Pontiella desulfatans: one gene and its partner. The main gene of each other region encodes a partner of the protein of the gene in region 2 in a complex. Links are inferred from orthologs where the notes say so. Each region holds a gene or a part of one and is shown on either strand. Other genes may lie near its edges.

Region 1 (10,904 bases), on a different replicon or contig from region 2:
AAGGCCGGCGAAATCTGCATGTTCATCGATGGCGCGTGGAGCACGCTGACCCCGAAGACCATGCCGGGAGCCACCGACCCGGTCGCGGCGCTCGACGTGAGCATCCTGCAGAACGAAGTGCTCGCCCCGATCCTCAACATCGCCGATCCGCGCGAAAGCAACGACATCGATTTCATCGGCGGAATCAAGGGCACCGAGGAGCTGGAAAAATGGGTGAACGACGGGCGGGCCGTGATGGCGTTCTCGATGTATCCGACCTCCATGGACCAGCTGTTCGCCGTGGCCGATGCCGGCATGCTGATGCCGCCCAAGAGCACCTGGTTCGAGCCGAAGCTTCGCTCCGGCCTGCTGGTCAATACGCTGGATTAGTCCCTCTCTATTCAAATCCCATCATGTTGAACGGATCGCGTTGCTCTCTATTTTCTTTCAGAAAATTATGCTTCGCGGCGACGGATTTTTTTTACCACTGAGGACCTAGCGCGGCATAGCCGCAACCAAATTGTTTAGAACCACTGATGAACACCGAAGACACAGATTTTTTTTTACCACAGAGAACTCAGAGACACAGAGCACCCTAATCCTCTGAGCCTCAGTGTCCTCTAGCGCAGCGGGTGGTGAAAACTTGTCAGGAAAACAAGAAATTGACGGATAGTAGTACGGAGGCACAGAGGGATGGAGTTCTCTGTGTCTCGGTGCTCTCTAGCGACACGAAGTGAGGCTGGCGCGAAGCGACGGCAGCGAAGCGGCAACCGGGTGGTAAAATTTGGTTCCGGCTCTGCTGGGTTAGGTATCTAAGGTGGGGCGGGGCGTCCTCGCACCGCCGTGGACGAGTGTTCCTCTCGTCCCGACTTCTTTATGTTTGCCGAATCGTCGGCTTGTTGTTCTTTTTTTATGCCGTCTCAATTTGTACTCTCGACGCTTCTTCAGATGTGGGTGAGGTATGGTTGCGATGTGCGGGCGGAATGATCTGGGCCGGTTGGCCATGGCGTTGCTGGGAATGGCCTTGCTGGTGCCGTGTTCCCGCGCGGCGACCTTTCTGGGGCGCTCCACGGAAACACGTTCCTTGAAGGATGACGATGCTTCATATACGGTCTCATCGGCCGAGGATGAGGAAGGTGATGGCGGAAACGCCATCGACGCAGTCTCGTTTTTCCTCCCCGAAGAGGTGCCCGAAGACTGGATCCCCGGCCGCTTGCGCGCCAGTGCGGAAATCGGCTATCAGCACTGGATCCCGTCCAGCAGCAGCGGGCAATACCATGCGTCGTACGACATCGATCCGGTCACGACGACCCTGTTCGAAAGTGCGGTGCGCGTTAAAGGCTGGGTCTTCTTGGCGGACTATACCACCTCATTGTCCGATCCCGACCAAATGCGCAACCTCCTGGCGCAGGTCTCCCGGATTGATCCGGGGGTGGGGGCCTGGTGGAGCCTTTACGCGGAAACCGGTTCCGTGAAAGGTGAGGCGGAGACGGAGGACGAGTTGGGGAATCCGGTCGCATATCCGGTCGATACCGAATGGAACCGGATCGGGATAGAGCTGCGGACCTATAAGGGAACCGCCATCGGGTTGGTCTATGAAGACCTAACCCTGCCGACGATCCTCACCTTCAACAATGAGCAGGTGGCCTTTGCCATTTTCGATGACGATGCGCAGGCGCGCACGCTTTCGATCAGTTTTGGGTATGACCGCGCCCGGCACCTGCTCAATGCATTCAAGGAGGGCGGGGCGTGGGCATGGGCGTTGGAGGGCTCGGTGGGCATGGGGTGGCTCAGTTATTCCAAGGATGAGGCGCAAGGGATGGTTGAGCAACAGGGGTATGAATTCGAATCGATCGACCTGCTGTTGGCCGGCGCGGTGGATGGCCGGTTGGGGTATACCTTTTCAAAGGAGTTCCTGGATACCCAGGTGCAGTGTTTTGTTGGCGCCCGCCTGCGCGCCTCGGGCTGGATGAACCTGGCGGGGGAAAGTCCGGAGGATGATGCCGTTGGTCTGGATACAAGCTTCGGTCTCTTTACCCCCGGGGTTTTTGCCCGCCTTTCGTTCCAGTGGTAGGCGCATGCCCTCAGAACGTCTGGCCGAACATGGCGACGAGGGAAAACCCTTCGTCGCAAAAAACAAAGTCGAGTCGGCCGATGCCGGTGTTGAACATTCCGCGGATGCCGAGGCCGTAGGAGTGCTTCATGTCGGTATGGAGTGTTTCAACATTCCATCCGGGGGCCACGCGCCCCACCTCGGCCAACGCGACGAATTGCCACCAGCGGATCATGAGCGGATCGAGGAATTCGATTTCCCCAAAGGGTTGCCATTCCGGCATGACCCGGTATTCGCCGCCGTAGTAGATGGCCGCCTTGTCGTGGAAGCGGTTGGAGGGGTAGCCGCGCAAGCGCCACAGGCCGCCGAGGGTGGGGCCGGTGAAGTAGGGCGGTTTGCCGTCGTGGTCCGGTGAGGATGCGTCATACGAGGGCGAATAGGCCGACCACCACGAGAGCGCCAGGGTTTGCTGGCGGCTCCAGGAGGTGTCCCACAGCGGAATGAACCCGTCGATCTCCCCCTCAACCGAGGTCCAGCGGCGGGTGTGGTTGAGCCAGTCGAAGTCGTGCGAGATGCCGAGGTTCCATTTGTAGCCGCGGTGCGGGTTCGGCAGGTAGTCGCGGTTGTCGTGCTCGAACCCGAGTTCGAAATAGAGGGTTTCGAGCTCTTCGACGTCGGTGAAGACGTTGCGGTAGTAGGGCCTGAACAGAAGGGTCGATTTCCCGCTTTCGAGGGGGTTCCACGATTCCGCCCCGCTGGGGTTTTCCTGGAGGATGGCATTGCGCGTAACGTAGGAGTGGATGGTGTTTTCGCGGTAATGCCCCCAAGGAAGGATGTAGCGCATCTCCAGGTTGAGGGTCGCTTCGCCTGCGTTTTCCTCGATATAGTTGTCTTTGCTGGAATCGTTGGAGCCCGCCCGTTCCCCGGGGTGGCCGGGGTTGTCCACGCCTCCGTGGATCCGCATCTGGGTCTGGCGCGTAAACATGGCGTAGGGGCTGATGTAGAGCCGCCCGATGCCGGGGGCCTTGAGGTTGCTTGCGCCCAGCAGCAGGAGCCACGAGCCGTTGCTGGTGCCGTAGGCGCTGCCGTAGCTGAGGCTTTCCGGTTGCGAGTCGAAACCAACGGAACCCCCCAGTCCGAGGCCCGTGCCCAGGGTTTCCGTGGAGAAGGCATACGGGACGATGATGGTGCGGCTTTTGACGGGGCCGGTTTCGTTGCCCTCGTGGATGACATATTGCGCCCCGGTTCCAGGCGGGAGGGAAAGCGCGAGTGCGAACAGAATGCCTGACGGGAAAATTGATTTACGCATGCGGAAAGTCTATGTTCAGCGGTCTTTACGGAACAAGGGGTTATTGATGAAAAAAACGTTGTTGATGTTGATGGGTTCGGTGCTGTTGATCGCAGGTTGTTCGACGGTGCCGCTCACGGGACGCAAACAGGTGAATCTGGTTTCGGATGCGCAGTTGATTCCGCAGAGCGCGGCCAACTATAACGAGGTGGTCAAGCAGGGGCCGCTCTCGACCAATCGCCAGCAATCGGAGATGGTGCAACGTGCCGGTCGGCGCATCTCAGCGGCGGTGGAGCAATATTTCCAAGAGCGCGGCCAGTCGCAGGTGCTCGAGGGCTTCGTTTGGGAGTTCAACCTCATCGACGAGGATACGCCCAATGCCTGGTGCATGCCGGGCGGCAAGGTGGCCTTCTACACCGGCATCCTCCCGTTCACGCAGGACGAGGCCGGGATTGCCGTGGTGATGGGCCACGAGATTGCCCATGCCGTCGCGCGCCACAGCAACGAACGCATCAGCCACCAGATGCTGCAGCAGGGCGGCGGATACCTCCTTTCCATGTTCTCGCAGAAAACCGACTACCACGAAGCCATCATGCAGGCCTATGGCATTGGCAGCCAGATCGGCGCCATCCTTCCCTATTCCCGCGAGCACGAGAGCGAGGCCGACCGCATGGGCCTCGTGTTCATGGCCATGGCCGGCTACAACCCCGAGGCGGCTGTCGGGTTCTGGCAGCGCATGGGGGCTGCCGGAGGTGAAAAGCCGCCCGAGTTCCTGAGCACCCATCCCGCCGACGAAACCCGCGTCCGAAAACTGCGGGAGCACATGCCCGAGGCCTTGGCACATTATCGCCCCTGATTATTTTTCGCTCGACATGTCCAATAAAAAAGAAGCATCTACGTTTCATGTAAGTCAATCGGGTTGCACCATGATTGGGATTGGGCAAAGGCCGGGACACAAAACTCCAAAATGGAGAGAATAATCATGAAAAAATGGTTCGTATTGGCGTTGATCGCATGTGTCGCAGTGGCTGTTCAGGCCGGCGAAGGCAAGAAAAAAGATGGCGATGCCAAGCAAGGCGGCAAAGACGTAACGAAAGAACAGTTCGTTGCCCAGCAGAAGAAAATGGCTGAAAAGAAAGGCACTGAGTTCGACCAGGCCAAAGCTGAAGCCAAATTCGACAAGATGGACAAGAACAAAGACGGCAAGCTGTCCGCCGACGAAAAACCGGCTAAAAAACCGAAGAAAGAAAAAACAGAGGAATAATCCCCTCCTTTGGAACACCATCAAAGCCCCGTCGTTTTCGAACGGGGTTTTTTTTATGCCTGGTCGTCAAACGCCCCGGCATGTAGCTCGCCGGCCATGCAAGGAAACGCGGTTGTTTGCCGGTTCGTTGGCAAGGGGGGGTGTCCGGTCAATCCGCTTGACTTCGTCTGCGCGGTTAGTCCACTTTCGCCGCAAAGATCCAGGGCTTGTCGAATCATCACGGCGACCCGGCCGATCAACTGTTGGTGGCGCAAAGTGCGGTTGAAAAATGCCATTGCTCTCGACCAATTCGAACATAAAATCCTACGACGTGGAGGTGGCTTGGTGAGCCTATACAATCCAGATACAATCGCAGCCATCGCAACGCCGCCCGGCGAGGGCGGGGTGGGCATCGTCCGCATTTCCGGGCCCGACGTCTGGCGAATTGCCGACAAACTGTTCCGGCCGATGGACAAGGCGCCGGTCTCCGGCCGGGACCATGGCACCTTCGCCTACGGCAAGGTGGTCGAGGCCGGTGGCGGGGAAATCGATACCGGCCTTGCGCTCGTAATGCGCGCACCCAGAAGCTACACCTGCGAGGATGTCGTCGAGATCCAGGGCCACGGCGGAGCCGTCGGCATGCGCCGCATCCTGCGCCGCGCCCTCGAAGCCGGCGCCCGCATGGCCGAACCCGGCGAGTTCACCAAGCGCGCCTTCCTCAACGGCCGGATCGACCTGCTCCAGGCCGAAGGCATCTTCGATCTCATCCGCGCGCGCTCCGACCGCGCCGCATCCGCCGCCCTCGAACAGATGGAAGGCAAGCTCAGCCGCGAGTTCGATGCCATATACGAAGCCTTCCTTGAAGTGGCCGCCAACCTCGAAACCACCCTCGACTTTGTCGAGGACGAGCTGCCCGACGATGTCTTCTCCGGTATCGCCCGATTAATGGACACAACCTTTGTGTCCCTCGACGAACTGCTCGACACCTGGGACGAAGGCCGCCTGCTGCGCGAAGGCGCGCGCGTCGTCATCCTTGGCCGCCCGAATGCGGGCAAGTCAACCCTGCTCAACGCACTGCTCGGTTTCAACCGCGCCATTGTTTCCAGCACCGCCGGCACCACCCGCGACACCATCGAGGAAGGATTCGTCCTCGACGGCATCCCGCTCCGCATCATCGACACCGCCGGCCTGCGCGAAACCGACTGCGAAATCGAGGCCGAAGGCATTCGCCGCGCCGAAGCGCATTCCGAAGAAGCCCACCTTTCCCTCTATCTGCTCGATGCCTCCCAACCCCTGCACGAAGAAGACCGGTCGAGGTTGGAAAAGCTAGTGCCCGAACGCAGTGTCATCATCTTGAACAAGGTCGACCAAGGCCGACGCATCGCCCGACTCCCCAATCCTGAATCCCGAACCGTCGAAGCGAGTCTCATATCCGGCACGGGAATCAGCGAACTGAAGCAAGCCATGGCCGAAACCCTCGAGCAAGGGGCCGATCTGCAGGCGCCGCCGCACGCCGTCATTTCCGAGCGGCACCGCCATCTGCTGATCGAGGCTCACCTCGAGGCTAAGCAGGCGCGTGCGTTCCTCAGCGAAAACGTCGAGGAAAACGCGGTGCTGGCGGCCGAACACCTCCGCTCGGCGCTCGAGTTCCTCGGCCAGGTCACCGGACGCGCCTACCACGAAGAACTGCTCGATAACATTTTCTCCCGCTTCTGCATCGGAAAATAAGTTTGCCGGAAACCGCCCGCCGCACCGGATCGTGATTCGCCGCGAACCTCCTTCGCCAAGGCTCCGGCGGTCAAGTATCGCGCAGGGAAACGCAAGGACGGGGCGGGAATAAATTCAAGTGCGGCGGGAACGGAAAGGCCACGCCGCTTTTAAAACCGGTGCGGACGGTTTTGGTTGGCCACACAATTGAGATGCAATTGCGCGCATAGCACAAAGACCACCGCCAGGCTCTTCATCCCTATATGAACTTTACTTGAATGGTCTCACCACAGAGCACACGAAGGCACAGAGGAGCGGGAATGTTCAATTGCTCTGTGTCTCGGTGACCTCTGTGGTAAAAAAAATCTGTTTAATTGGGTATGATTCACACCAAAGCGGCTTCGCAGTAGAAAAAATGACAGAACAATTGGGACAGAATGATTTCCTTTATGCCGTAACCATGAATCATTTTGTCCTAATTATTCTGTCAAAAAAATTGCACGATTTGCTTAACCGCGAATGAACACGAATTCCCTCTGCGCCCGCACCGGAAATAGTCCTGTCGTTAATCGTCTTGTGAAAAAAATCGGGTTGGAGGGCGAGGTTCCATCCGAGCCGCCCGTGGAGGGGCGGACGCTGTCCGCCCAGGCGCACGGCGTGCGCCCCTCCAGCAAGGCATCGCAGGCGATGGGATGGCCACGCAATTGAGAAGCAATTGCGCGCATAGAACAACGACCACAGCCAGGCTCTTTATCCCTATGAACTTAACTTGAATGGTCTCACCACAGAGGACCCAGCGCGGGCACTCCGCAACCGAATTTAAACACTAAGACAGAAGTGCCTAGCGCAGCTCAGCCGCAACCAAAGATATCGCAAAATAATGGACGGCAAAATGATCTGAAATGCTTCAAGTAGATTATTTTGCCACTCATTATTTTGCAAAAAAACTCTGACGTAGTTGCTATTATCCAAAGGCTTGCGGAGAAAATCTTGCCGGAAAAACAAGTTTTGGGGAGATAGTAGTACGAAGCACAGAGGAACGGGAATGTTCAATTGCTCTGTGTCTCGGTGACCTCTGTGGTAAAAAAAACAAACCTGTTTAATTGGGTATGATTCACACCAAAGCGGCTTCGCAGTAGAAAAAATGACAGAACAATTGGGACAGAATGATTTCCTTTATGCCGTAACCATGAATCATTTTGTCCTAATTATTCTGTCAAAAAAATTGCACGATTTGCTTAACCGCGAATGAACACGAATTTCCCCTGCGTCCGCACCGGAAATAGTCCTGTTATAAATCGTCCTGTAAAATCTCTCCGTCCGCACCGAGAATCATTTTGCAAAAATCCTGCCCAGCCCGGCCATGAGCAGGCAAGAAAGCCCGCTCCACATATTGGAGGGCGAGGTTCCATCCGAGCCGCCCGCCGCACCGGATCGTTATTCGCCGCAAACCTCCTTCGCCAAGGCTCCGGCGGTCAAGTATCGCGCTGGGAAACGCAAGGACGGTGCGGGCGGATTATTTGACAGAATGATTTGGTGGCAGAATAATTTTGCGGCGCAGCCGCCCTGGAGTGCGCCGACGGCGTCGGCGCTTTCCGTTGTGCGGGCGGTTGAGGAGTCAAAAGACGGCCTGCCATGGGAGTTGAAAGCCGAAATGACGAATTAGGCGGCCTGATAATCATAAAGAGGTTCTTTGAAATAAGCCTTGGTCGAGCGCAAACTATCCTTGGGTTAAACCACTAACTAAAGGAGCAGTTATGCAAACGACCAAAGCAAATGCACTATACGCAGGTGCCGACCTGCATGGAAACAATGTTTTCCTCTCCCTTTGTGATCAGGAGGGGAACACGGTGTTCCGCAAACGCGTGAAAGCGAACCTTGCGGCCGTCAATGCTGCGCTCGACCCGTTCTGGGATCGGATCGTGGCGCTGGGCGTGGAATCGACCTTTAACTGGTACTGGTTCGTCGATGGACTTCACGAGAAAGACCGTAATGTAAAGCTGGGCAACCCGGCGAAGATGGAGCAGTACAAGGGGATCAAGATCACTAACGATCTGACGGATGCGGACTGGCTGGCCGAGCAGCTCCGGCTGGGTATCTTTCCGGAAAGCTACATCTATCCGAAGGAAACACGCCCCGTACGCGATGCATTGCGCAGAAGACAGCTGTTCGTGCGCCGTCGGACACAGGTGCTGCTGAGCTTCGGCGGCCTGCTCGAACGCTATGGCCTGGATGCTCCGGGTGCGCGCAAGTTGGAACAGTGGACATTAAAAGATATTCAGGCCACCGGACTCGACGAATTCGTTCAGCTTCAGCTCGAAACCCTGCTTGAAGCCATCCGTGAGTCGGATCGCCTGGCGAAAAAGGTCGAGCAGCAGGTGCTGGCAGTCGCAAAACCGACAAAGCAATACCGACGAGCGCAGCAGGTTCCGGGAATCGGGGTTGCGCTGGGAATGCTTGTCGCCCTTGAGAGCGGGGATTTCAGCCGCTTCAAAAGCGCGGGCGACTACGCCTCCTACTGCCGGGCGGTAAAAAGTGAATGCAGTTCGAACGGAAAAAAGAAGGGTAAAAACAACGCGAAGAACGGCAACCGTTATCTCGCATGGGCATTCGTTGAGGCCGCAACCTATGCCGCGCGCTTCAACCCGCGCATCCACGCCTGGTACGAACGTAAAAAAAGAACGAGCGGCGTGCCTAAGGCGAAAAAAGCGCTGGCCTGCAAGTTGGCCAAGGCGATGTGGCATGTAATGAACGGAAAGGATTTTGATGAAAAGCTGATGTTTGGATAAACGGGATGCCGCCGGGAACCGGAAAAGGGTCTGGTAAAACCAACGGACTGATTGGAATCCGGCGGCGTCCCAACTCTATCGTTTGAAACGCGGTTGCCCCGTTGCCAGCCCCCAAGGGTCTGGAAACCCGGAGGACCCGCAGATGCGGGACCGAAGGCAAACCACTTTGACTGAATGGGCGGTGGACGGGTACAGACGGTTTTCTGGTTCCGCAATAGCGGAATGGGGATGCGGCACAAAGCGCAGGTGGTTGCCTTCGCCGCCGGCATCCGAGATCCAGATGGGTGACTGAACAACCACGTGATGAATCACGCGGCAAACCACGCGACGAAGACCCTGATGGCAGCAAACGTTCAGCGATGGGGATTAACGCAGAACCGATCAACGAAAAGGGAAATAAGCAGGTCGTTGAGAAACGACCATGGAAGGGTATTTTGTGTTTGACCGGAACCTCTAATGGGTGACCCTTTTTCTTCTGGTTCCGCAATGGCGGAATGAGGATGCGGCACAAAGTGGAGGTGGTTGCCTTCGCCGCCGACATCCGAGATCCAGATGGGTGACTGAACAATCACGTGACGAAGACTACTGATGCAGCAAGCGTTCAGCGATGGAAAGAAATGTTGTAACCGATCAAAAAAAGTAAAACTGGCAGGCCGTTGGAAAACGGCTATGGAAGGGTATTTTTTGTTTGACCGGAACCTCTAATGGGTGACCCTTTTTCTAAAACCGGGCGTTCTGCCTAACACATCGAGATAGGAATCGAGATAGGCAGAAGACACAGCGTTCAGTTTAAGCCCGTCCAGCCCATAAACGAACTCCTGCGCACGTCGCACATGCCACTCAGCATTTCGGCCGGAGACCCCGTATTTGGCGAGCTTCTCGGCATACTTGCCCCAGAACACCTGCTCTTTGCCCGACATTTTTCTTTTCACATGCTCTTTAGCCATGCATTCTACCTATCACATAAAAAAAGGCCTGTTAAGGAAATAGATAGGCAGATGCCGTTTCTGCCTAATCAACTGTTAGGCAGGAATAAAAGAATATGACAGCAACACAATTTCTATTCAGCATAAAAGGCAGAGTCAGCAGGAAACAATATTGGCTATACTTTGTTCTCCCTATCAGTATCCCTTGGGTTTCACTAAGTACATTTCTTGCAATGAACTATCCGGAGGAATCACTTACCTTCCGTCTATTATGCATGCCCATTATTTATTGGATTGCCATTTGTGCCATGGGAAAAAGATGGCATGACAGAAATAAGTCAGCTTGGTGGATTTTAATCCTTCTGATTCCAATCATTGGAGGTTTGTGGTTCTTGGTTGAGGGAGGATTCTTAAAAGGAACTGACGGTTCAAATCGGTTTGGAGATGATCCAACTCAATAACTTGCCTAACCAGAGCCTTGACCTTACCGTGAAATCGCCCGTCGATCCGGTCAACGTTTTGCGCACGGCAGGTCAGGCTGAACGTTCGAATAAAAAATGATGGATAAAATATACAACATATTATTGGGACTATCATCCATCTTCATTTTCTTAACTGTCCGCACCCAAACGCTTACCGAAGGACACTGGAACACAACAAAGAAAATGACCCCTGTTATGCCACTCATGGCCGTTGGACTTTACCTGTTGATTATGGCCATGGTCTCAAGTGATTTAAAAAGTAGAGGTAAATTAATTGCAGGCATAATCATGACAGCCGTTTCACTTACAACTTTCATACTAACAAGATAAAAAATTCGAACCAGAAAGTGGAGCCTACTTGGACAACGCCCGTTGATTCGGTCAAAGTTGGTTTTCCCAAGCGGCTCACTTTGAACGTTCGAATGACTAAAAATGAA
Region 2 (11,040 bases):
TTGCACCGACCGGGCAGACGGCGGAGCATTGGCCGCACTGCACACAGGTTACCGTATCCAGCCCCTTGCCGAAGGCCGGGCCAATGGTGGTTTTGAAACCGCGGCTCTGCGGAAAAAGAGCTGAAACACTCTGGGTTGCCGTACATACGGTTACGCAGCGGCGACAGGAAATGCACTTGGCGCTATCGCGCACTAGCCCGGCCGTGCTTTCATCCTGGCAACGCGGCGCCTTTTCCCCTTCGTATCGCAGTTCGCGAATACCGAGGTCGCGTGCAATGGACTGGAGCTCGCAATCCTCGTTCCGGTCGCAGATCTGGCAGTCGCCCTCGTGCTCGGAGAGCAAAAGCTCAACGACCAGTTTGCGCGCCTCGCGCACGCGCCGGTTGTTGGTGTGGATCTTCATTTCGTCGGAAACCGGCATGACGCAGGAGGCGACCAAATCCTTTACACCCTCGATCTCGACCAGGCAGACGCGGCATGCGCCAATGGCCTGTATTTTTTCGAGATAGCAGAGTGTCGGTATTTTGATGCCCGCCTGCTTGCACGCCTCAAGGACGGTGGTTCCCTCTTCGACCGAGTACGGTTTGTAATCAATGGTGATATCAATCATTTTTAAATCCTCGTTAAATCCCATTACCAAGTGTGAACTTCTTCGCGATAGTCGCAACGCAGACAACGCTTTGCCTGCCGGGTGGCCGTGGCTTCGTCCCACGGTTGTTCGACTTCATCGAAGTTGCAGCGGCGGCGTTCCACCGGAATCAGCGGTTGCTTTTCACGTTCAAACATAACGGGATCCGCATCGGGATCGAAGGGCGTGTCGTTTCTCTTCTCCTCGCGCCAGAAGGCGTTGTTTTTCCCGGTCAGGAATTGGTCGATTCCGGCGGCGGCCTTTTCTCCATCGGCCACCGCTTCGATGACGGACGACGGGCCGGTGGCAACATCGCCACCAGCGAAAATCCAATCCTCGGAGGTTCCTTTGGAGAGTGCATCCGTCGCCACATAGCCATTCCGCTGTACGTTGAGGTTGAGGTTTCCGGTGAGTGCTGGAAGATCGACGCTCTGACCGATTGCCGCAATCACCTGATCGCACGGAACAATGAAGTCCTCATCCTCGCCGGCCACCGGGCGCCGACGGCCGGAACGGTCGAATGCGCCCAGTTCCATGGGCTTGCACCGAATGCCTACCACCTTTCCATCCTCAACCAGGATTTCTTCCGGGGAAGTGAGCAATTGAAGCTTAACGCCTTCAGCTTCGGCCTCTTCGATTTCCTCTTCGTAGGCCGGCATCTGCTCCCGTGTTCGACGGTATAGCACGGTAACGGTTTCCGCATCCAGGCGGGCGGCGGTACGGGCCGCATCGATGGCGGCGTTCCCGCCCCCGATGATGACCACATGCCGCCCGACCGGTACAGAACCGCGGATGTTGTAGTCGCGCAGGAAGGTCATGGCTTCATAAACGCCCTCGGCCTCTTCGCCCGGCAAACCAAGTTTGAGACCATCGGGTGCACCGACTGCAAGGAATACGGCTTCGTAGCCCTCCTCTTTCAGACTCTCCAATGTGAAATCGACACCCAGAGCCTTGTCGCATTCGATATCCACCCCGAGGCGTTCGATCATACGGACTTCGCGGGCAAGAATTTCGCGCGGTAACCTGTAGGCAGGAATTGTTTGCGCCATCATGCCACCCGGGCGGGGTGCCGCCTCGAAGACCTTTGGCTTGTAGCCAAGACGTGCCAGGAAGAATGCGCAGGAAAGGCCCGCCGGACCTGCACCGACAATGGCGATTTTCTTGGCGGCATTCTTGGCGTTTTCCTTGCAGTCCGGAACCTGGATAATCATTTCCTGCTCCACCATGAAACGCTTTACGCCCCGGATGGATAATGGACTATCGAGCGACGAGCGACGGCAATGCTCTTCGCACGCATGGAAACAGATTCTTGCACAAGCCGCAGCGAATGGATTGCGTTCCCGGTGCAGTTTCAGTGCATCGGCATAACGTTTTTCACCGACCAACGATACGAAGCCGGGCACATCAACCGAAGCGGGGCAAGCGCTTTGGCAAGGAGCCCTGACCAATCCGGCACATACCCCGGCGCGGCATTTGTGCTCGCGGATGTGTTCCTCGTATTCCACACGGAAATGCCGAATGGTGGAGAGTACGGGGTTGGCCGCGGTTTTTCCAAGGCCGCACAAGGCGGTTTCCTTGATCTGCTCACCAAGGGATATGAGTCGTTCAATATCGCCCTCCTTCCCTTTGCCATCGCAGATGCGTTCCAGGATTTCGAGCAAACGTTTGGTTCCCACACGGCAGGGTGTGCATTTACCGCATGATTCTTCCTGAACAAATTCGAGGAAGAAACGGGCGACGTCCACCATGCAACTTTCTTCGTCCATGACGATCAGGCCACCCGATCCCATAATGGCACCGAGCTCATTGAGCGACTCATAATCGAGGGCCACATTGAGGTGTTCCTTCGGAATACAACCTCCCGAAGGACCACCCAGTTGCGCAGCCTTGAAGGGTTTTCCATCAACAATTCCGCCGCCAATGTCATAAAGTAGCTCGCCAAGCGATATTCCAATCGGAACTTCGACCAGGCCGGTGTTGTTTACGGCCCCGGCCAAAGCAAATACCTTTGTTCCCTTGCTCTTCTCGGTTCCAAGCTGGGCATAGGACTCCGCGCCATCAAGAATGATAACCGGAACGCTTGCAAATGTTTCCACATTATTGAGTAAGGTTGGTTTTCCCCAAAGCCCCTTGATTGCCGGGAACGGAGGACGAGGACGCGGCTCACCGCGGTTCCCTTCGATGGAGGTCATCAGCGCGGTTTCTTCGCCACATACAAAAGCGCCCGAACCCATGCGGATTTCAAGATCGAAACTGAAACCTGAACCTAGGATATTTTCCCCTAGCAATCCCGTTTGGCGGGCCTGGTTTATGGCCTTCTGCAAACGTTCAATTGCAACCGGGTATTCGGCACGGCAATAGACATAACCCCGTTGGGCACCAACCGCATAACCGGCGATTGCCATACCTTCGATTACGCTATGGGGATCGCCTTCTAGCACACTACGATCCATGAATGCGCCGGGATCCCCCTCGTCCGCGTTGCATACCACGCTCTTAGTGTCCGATTCCGCTTCCCGGGTGAATTTCCATTTCAGGCCGGTTGGAAAACCTCCCCCACCCCGCCCGCGAAGTCCCGATTCGAGAATACTATTTACTACATCTTCCGATGACATCGAGGTGATCGCTTTGGCAAGTGCCTTATATCCTTTAGCCGCTATGTATTCGTTAATTTTAAGAGGATCAATATTTCCACAATTACGAAGCACCAGCTTTTTTTGGCGCTTGAAGTACTCGATTTCATCAACATCCGCAACCGGCTTTCCGCTTGCAGCATCCTTATGCAACAGGTGCGAAACCACGTTGCCCTTCATAATATGCTCTTTAACAATTGTTTTCGCGTCTTCAACCGTTATGCCTTGGTAAAAAACATTATCCGGCATGATTTTCGCAACCGGTCCTGCTGCACATGGCCCCATGCACCCGGTTTCTACCAAGGTCGCCTTATGAGAGAGTTCATTTTCTTCAATGTAATTTTTGAATGCCTTGCAAATTTCGAGCGCACCTGAAGCCAGGCACCCTCCCCCGACACAGACAAGAATCTCCCGTGTTGAGTCGTCGTGCGATTTCGATAATGAGTGATCTGCACGCAATCCAAGTTTTTGAATTTCAAGATTCTGCAATTTATCCAACGCTTGCGCTGATTCTATTTTTTCATACATGGTTAGGCCTCCTCCATTTGCGTTTCATAATAGGGAGCAAGAATCTGTTTAATTCGTGCTGGCTTCACGCGCTGGTGAACATCGTCATTGATCATGATTGCCGGGGCTAAGCCACATGCACCGAAACACCGGGCTACTTCCAGTGAAAAAGCTTTATCCTCGGTTGTTTCCCCTACATCGATACTAAGTTCCTTTTTGATTGAATCGAGGACTTGTTTTCCTCCTCTGACATAACATGCCGTTCCAAGACAGACTCTTATGACATTGTCCCCTCGCGGCTGGGTCGAGAAAAAGGAATAGAAACCGACCACGCCCGCGACTTCGCTATATGGTTTGTCCATTTTCTTCGCAATATGGCGAAGCACATCCTCAGGAAGAAAACCGAACAGGCCTTGCGCAATCTGCAAAACCGGGATCAATCCCCCATCCTTATATTTATACTCCTCAAGAATCTCATCAAGCTTCTTAAACAGATTTTCATCACTGGATTCCATTCCACAGGAACAGCTTACGGATTTAGCTTCATTCAGCATACTACGTCTCCATTGCTAGGGTTCTCAAGTGCTACATACGGAAAGTCCACTCTCCAAAATACTTAAAAAACCCGAAGATTCAACTACTCTCTATTTTTATCGATATATTTATACAAAATATTGATTGTGATTAGGGGGTAGGTCTCAAAGCGGAGCCGCATATATATGCTTAAGGTGATGTTTTTTGTAATATTTTACGTGGTTATACACAACCAATTCAAAAACCACATAAATTCATTTCAGATGCATTAAGTGTTTATTATGTTGATTTTATTCCATTGTAATAAGGTGTACTTAAGCTGCTGATATGAAGAAAACATATAATATGTACCGCAGAGGTGTCCGAAACCTTAAAGCAATAATAGACTGAAACTCATGAACTAACTTTGTTAGTTTTGACCGGTTTCACGTTTGATAAACATCATAAGAATTGAAACATCAGATGGATTGACGCCAGAAATTCTAGAGGCCTGGCCCAAGTTTTCCGGGCGTATATTTTTAAGTTTTTCTCTGGCTTCGTAGCGTAGGCTTTTAACATTATCATAGTCAAAATCTGATGGTATATGCTGGTCTTCCTTCCTCCTGGCTGCATCAATACGCTCTTTTTCGCGTTTAATGTATCCAGCATATTTCACCTCAATTTCAACTTGCTTTATCACCTCGTCGCTAAGAGATGAAACATTATGCGGTAAATCCTTATAGGAAAAGTTTGGTTGGCGAAGCATTTGTCCTAGCGATTTCCCATCAAAATATATGGTCTCTAGTCGATCGCATTCCGCCTGAATTTGTTTGCCTTGATCTGATATTTCCTCAATTTCAGAAATATCGACAATACCCAGCTTCTTTGTCTTTTCAAATAGCCGATAATAGACATTATCCTGACGTAACGTCAATCGATGCTCCGAGCGAGAGGTAAACATTCTATAGGGTTCATCTGTTCCTTTAGTGACTAAATCATCTATCAGGACACCAATATAGCTTTCACTACGACTCAATGTGAAAGGGCCGCCTCCAAGAACCTTTATTGCAGCGTTAGCACCAGCAACAAACCCCTGAGCCGCAGCTTCCTCATATCCTGTTGTTCCATTCAATTGACCGGCAAAGAAAAGATTTTCGACGAGTTTAGTTTCCAGTGTATGGAAAAGCTGGGTTGGATTTGAGTAGTCATACTCTATCGCATAGCCAGGGCGAATAATTTCGGCATTCTCTAAACCATGGATGGAATGGATCATTTGCCCTTGAACATCCTCAGGAAGACTATTGGAGGTTCCATTTGGATAGAGGCGGATATTGTTCCGGCCTTCAGGTTCAACAAAGACATGATGGGAATCTCTACCGGAGAACTTCACAATCTTATCTTCAATAGATGGGCAGTATCGGACTCCGGTTCCTTCAACCAACCCACCATACATCGCACTTTTTTTTAGGTTTTCAGCAATGATCTGATGGGTATTTTCATTTGTATGGGTTAGCCAACAAGGGATCTGGTCTGTACCAGGCATCCACGGGTGCATTCCAGGTTGTTCCACGTGGAACATAGCATTCATCCCAATGGAACTTTCCTTCTGGTGTTCCACGTGGAACATTTTCCACTCTTTACGTGCCATTCTAGAAAAGAAAGGGGGAGGGTTATCGCCTGGCTGTATCTCCATCTTGGAATAATCGACAGAATCCCTATGTATCCGAGGTGGCGTTCCCGTCTTCAATCTACCCAATTCAAAACCGAACCGATCAAATGATGTGCTTAATTCCTCAGCCGATTCCTCACCCATCCGACCTTCGTTAATACTTTTCATACCAATAAGGACACGTCCACGAAGAAATGTTCCGGTACAGATTACAACAGCACTAGCATCGATGTCTCCACTTCCTCTAGTCGTCACACCACATATTTTTGATCCTTTTGTTCGGATTTCCGTGACAATATCATCATGTATGTCGAGATGCTTCTGCATCCCAAGCACCGCTTGAATTCGTACAGGAAAAAGGTCTTTGTCGCACTGGATGCGGTTAGATTGAACTGCCGGCCCCTTGCGCGTGTTTAACATACGGTATTGAATCCCCGTATAGTCAGAATTACGACCTAATTCACCACCGAGCGCATCCAATTCAGAAACTAAATGTGATTTCGCAATTCCGCCCACTGCTGGATTACAAGGTAATCTTCCAATAAGTTTTTTGTTTAGTGTTATCAATAGTGTATTAACACCCATTCTTGCCGAAGCCAAAGCAGCCTCATAGCCTGCATGACCACCACCAACAACAATAACATCATATAAAGTCTTATACATAATTACACCATTTATACTTATCGGGTCGTGGATAGTTGCACTCAGCAATAGAATGGTCAACGATAGCTTTTGGACAAAATAACGGATCACCTTTAAAACGAGCGTTCTATGAATGTAGATATATGCTGTAAGCGCTGTTCAAGTTGCGAGATCAGGCGTAAGTTGAGTATATTGATACGGGGAAACACTAATTAAGGAAGGACTGCCAATGAAAATTCTATTGTCTGGCTCGCATGGATTAATCGGAACCCAATTGATGCGCTCGCTGCACGAAAAAGGACATGAAGTTAAAGCGTTGGGAAGAGATTTTACAAAGGATATGGATTTCAACGATATAGACGCAGTAATCCATCTTGCGGGTGAGAGCATAGCCAAGGGACGGTGGACTACTGAAAAGAAGAAGCGCATTGAAGAGAGTAGGGTTGCTGGAACCACCTTACTCTCTCAACAAATAGCCGAAAGCCCACATAAACCTCGTGTTTTCATTACCGCATCGGCCATCGGATATTACGGCGAAAGAGGAAATGAAATACTCGATGAATGTAGTTCAGCTGGAACGGGATTTCTTGCAGAAGTATGCCGGAAATGGGAGGCGGTGAGTCTTCCTGCAAGGAAAGCCGGAATTAGAACCGTCAACATAAGAACGGGAATTGTCCTAAGCGAAAAGGGTGGAGCACTATCCAAAATGCTTCCTCCATTTAAAATTGGTGCGGGGGGAATTATTGGAAACGGTAAACAATTCATGAGTTGGATCAGCCTACATGATCTGGTTGAAGCGATAACCTTTCTAATTAACGACGATGAATCAGTAGGTGCCATTAATTTAGTTTCGCCCAAACCAATAACAAATCATGAATTCACGAAAACCTTGGGCCATGTACTTCATAGGCCAACCATAATGCCGTTGCCTGCATTTGCTGCAAAGATTATGTTCGGAGAAATGGCGGAAGCGCTATTGCTTTCCAGCACCAAAGTAATACCAAAAAAACTAATGGAGGCTGGTTTTAAGTACAAACATGAGGATTTGAGGGAAGCTTTAGAGGATATATTGAGATGAAACAAAATGATGCACTGGATAGAATCCATAAACAAATTTCGGAAAAAGAAAAGGGGTATCGCGCCAAGGCGCTAAAAATGTTTCCACATATCTGCGGCAGCTGTGCCCGCGAATTCGAAGGTCTGAAACTGAAAGAACTCACCGTCCACCACAAAGATCACAATCATCAAAACAATCCCCCTGATGGATCCAACTGGGAACTGCTTTGTGTATATTGCCACGACCATGAGCATGAAAAGCATAAGATGAAGGGTTTCGGCAATGGAACCGAAGAAGCTTTCAAGGGTGGGGGATTCAGTGCTTTTGAGGGGTTGGATGCCCTGTTTCCAACCAGTGGAAAGGATGAAGACAGCAAAGATTAGATGCGGGATCTGCCCAAAAGGGTGCGAACTCGAACATGGCGAAACCGGAGACTGTCAGGTTCGGACAAATATTGACGGATTAATTAGTAGTGTAACCTACAGTCGCCCCTGCTCAATGAACATCGACCCTGTTGAAAAAAAACCGCTATATCACTTTCTTCCAGGTTCACCGATTCTTTCCATTGGAACCGCCGGATGCAACCTCCATTGCAAGCAATGCCAGAACTGGCAGATTTCCCAATCCAATCCAACTTCGCCCAATACGACATCGCCCGGGGAAATCGTTAAGCTTGCGGTTCACAAAGTGTGTCCGTCGATAGCCTACACCTATGCAGAACCGCTCGTATCTTATGAATACACCCTGGATTGCTGTAAAGAGGCGGCCGACGCGGGAATTAAAAACGTACTGGTCACGGCTGCCTACATCAATCCCGACCCATTACGGAAGTTATGCGGATATATTGATGCTGCCAATGTTGACTTAAAGTCATTTTCGAATCGCTTCTACGAAGAGATTTGCGATGCCCGGTTAAAGCCGGTACTCAATGCACTGAAAATCATGCAAGATTCCGGCGTGTTCCTGGAAATCACCAATCTACTCATTCCAACCCTAAACGACTCTGAAGAGGAAACGAAACAGCTATGCGCTTGGATTGCCGAAAACCTAGGGATTGAAACCCCACTTCATTTTTCACGATTCTTTCCGCAAAACCAATTGCGTCACCTTCCTCCAACCCCGATGGAAACCATTATTCGTGCCAGGGAAATTGCCCTTGGAACTGGCCTGCAATTTGTATACGTCGGAAACATGCATGATGGGGAAGGGGAGTCCACCCGGTGTCCGGGCTGCGGCGTATGCCTTATTGAACGGTATGGTTACCGAATAGTAAAAAACGGGCTAGTGAATGGAGAATGCCCTGATTGCAAAACAGGCATACATGGAGTTTGGTGAACTCCCTTGCCTATTCACTCAATTAAAACTCATTTGACCGACTTAACGAATTCACCGAATTCATCGGGTGAAACATCATCCAGCGACATTCCACGCTTATCCAGTTCATCCTCTATTTTTCGGATAAGTTGCTGAATATACGCATGACTTTCATCGGATCCCATAAAAACATCATATTTTTCCCCTTTTGTGATCCGAACATGCCCATCCTCGGCATCGAACCCTACACCTAGCAGACGAATGATTTTCTTCTGGTTAGCCTTAGACATTTTTTTGATAAACCTGCTTGATCCAACAAGGGGAAATGGATACTTTCTGCCCTCATTCATTGCCGAATGGTGTAATTGGCAGCACAAGCGACTCTGACTCGCTTAGTCAAGGTTCGAGTCCTTGTTCGGCAACCATTTTCCCCAAACCACTGGATAAGTGGACTGCTGGTTAACTGGCAAGCTTCCCAACCACCATCCCACCATTCGGTTTTCCACGCGTTAACTCACGCGGATCGGCATGATCACGTAAAGGAACGGGACATTCGTCTTAATCACGCCGGGGCTGAGTTCGTCCGAGAGTTCCAGGAAGATTTCATCGCTATCAAGATGCTTCAGCGGCGCCATCAGGAAGGCCGGGTTAAATGCAATCGTGATATCCTTTCCAGAATATTTCACAGGAACCGCTTCACGCGATTCACCGATTTCCGGAGAGGAAGTCAAAAGTTCCATGCGGTTTTCAGTAATTTGAACCTTCACCGAGGCAGCCTGGTCATCAAGCATGAGCGAGACACGACGAACGGCGCTCAGCAGCATTTCGCGATCAATGGCAATCCGCTCTTCGCATTGGGAAGGAATAACCTGGCGATAATTCGGGTAGGTTCCGTCGATCAGCTTCGAAATAATAAAAATATTTCCGAATTCGAAGGCCACCTGCGTTGCGGAGGTCTTGATGATGGCTTCACCTTCATCGCCGAGTGTTTTGATTAACTCATTAACGGTCTTGGTGGGCACCACAATATCAACTTCTGCATCGTCTGGCATGTCGATTTCCTGCTCCACAAGAGCAAGGCGCCTACCATCCGTGCATACGGTTGTGAGCTTGTTGTCCCGGAATGCCATCAGGGAACCATTCAAAATCGCCCGGGATTCGTCCGTAGAGGCCGCGTAGGATGTTTTCTGAAGGATATCCTTCAGCGTGCCTTGAACGAGCGTATAGGAGAAACTCTCTTCGAATGTGGGCATAGGCGGAAAATCATCCCGGGAAAGCCCTTCGAGTTTGCATGTGTAGGAACCGGAGATGATCGTGGCCACATCTTCATTGCTCACGCCGATGTCAACCTGATGGCTGGGCAAGTCTCGGCAAATACTGAAGAACCGACGGGCCGGAAGGGTTGTTGCTCCATCCTCATCGATGTCAGCCTCGATACTGGTTCTAACACTGACCTCCATATCGGTTGTTGTGAGCGTCAGCTTCCCGTTGCCCGCTTCGAGCAGGACATTCGAAAGAATCGGTAGCGTGGTTCGTTGGCCAACGATCGACTGCACCTTTTGCAACGCTTCCAGAATTTGATCCTTCTCGATGCTGAACTTCATTAACAAGCCTCCTGTTATATAGATATACTCTATTTATAAATTCACTATTAGTATTAGTTGTGGATAACCGTTCAAAAACCTACCGATTTACCGTAACCCCGTCACCCGTAAAAGTTTGAAAAAATCAACAACCCTGTTAATAAGCTGGGCATAAAAACAGGTGTCTGTTCACAACCCCGAGTTGTTAATTCCATCATCAGAAACTCCACAGGTTATCAAGGATTCATTAACAGGCCGTAAGCGTAGGGGGAGTCCGCGCCCTCTGTCAAAATGAATACCTTTGCATAAGAAAAAAACCGTCCCAGTCGAGACGGTTCCCATTTGAAAATCAAATGCCATCCAACTCTACTGAACCGCTTTCACACAATTCTTGCTCACCTTATCCTTGAGAATAGAGATCGTTTGTTGCAATCCACGATCGGCCTTGGCCTTTTCAGAGACCTGTTCATGTGCATAAAGGATGGTTGCATGGT

The links.
Region 1: the proteins of E9954_RS27310 (region 2) and mnmE are in contact, whole or in part, in a solved structure (PDB 9HIP), measured with the Escherichia coli proteins. The link is inferred for Pontiella desulfatans from one-to-one orthologs.

Annotation. Positions count from the first base shown.
Region 1 is NZ_CAAHFG010000003.1:1,188,726-1,199,629, forward strand. The notes cover bases 4,254-7,099. They hold mnmE (tRNA uridine-5-carboxymethylaminomethyl(34) synthesis GTPase MnmE), read left to right. Parts: upstream 4,254-4,908; coding sequence 4,909-6,291; downstream 6,292-7,099. Other genes in these bases: E9954_RS25345 (EF-hand domain-containing protein), read left to right, coding at 4,303-4,584; E9954_RS25355 (hypothetical protein), read left to right, coding at 6,790-6,978. In the rest of the region: E9954_RS25325 (DUF1015 domain-containing protein), read left to right, coding at 1-369; E9954_RS25330 (hypothetical protein), read left to right, coding at 941-2,053; E9954_RS25335 (BamA/TamA family outer membrane protein), read right to left, coding at 2,064-3,341; E9954_RS25340 (M48 family metallopeptidase), read left to right, coding at 3,388-4,176; E9954_RS25360 (hypothetical protein), read left to right, coding at 7,634-7,936; E9954_RS25365 (IS110 family RNA-guided transposase), read left to right, coding at 8,028-9,059; E9954_RS25370 (hypothetical protein), read right to left, coding at 9,761-10,006; E9954_RS25375 (DUF805 domain-containing protein), read left to right, coding at 10,102-10,446. UniProt on the Escherichia coli protein: Exhibits a very high intrinsic GTPase hydrolysis rate. Involved in the addition of a carboxymethylaminomethyl (cmnm) group at the wobble position (U34) of certain tRNAs, forming tRNA-cmnm(5)s(2)U34.
Region 2 is NZ_CAAHFG010000004.1:410,958-421,997, forward strand. The notes cover bases 4,163-7,144. They hold E9954_RS27310 (tRNA uridine-5-carboxymethylaminomethyl modification enzyme MnmG/GidA), read right to left. Parts: upstream 6,614-7,144; coding sequence 4,712-6,613; downstream 4,163-4,711. Other genes in these bases: E9954_RS27305 (NADH-quinone oxidoreductase subunit NuoE family protein), read right to left, coding at 4,163-4,322; E9954_RS27315 (TIGR01777 family oxidoreductase), read left to right, coding at 6,822-7,144. In the rest of the region: E9954_RS27295 (NADH-dependent [FeFe] hydrogenase, group A6), read right to left, coding at 1-610; NADH-quinone oxidoreductase subunit NuoF, read right to left, coding at 634-3,720; more of E9954_RS27305, read right to left, coding at 3,792-4,162; more of E9954_RS27315, read left to right, coding at 7,145-7,670; E9954_RS27320 (YajD family HNH nuclease), read left to right, coding at 7,667-8,032; amrS (AmmeMemoRadiSam system radical SAM enzyme), read left to right, coding at 8,013-8,984; E9954_RS27330 (hypothetical protein), read right to left, coding at 9,014-9,253; dnaN (DNA polymerase III subunit beta), read right to left, coding at 9,473-10,567; chromosomal replication initiator protein DnaA, read right to left, coding at 10,913-11,040. UniProt on the Escherichia coli protein: NAD-binding protein involved in the addition of a carboxymethylaminomethyl (cmnm) group at the wobble position (U34) of certain tRNAs, forming tRNA-cmnm(5)s(2)U34.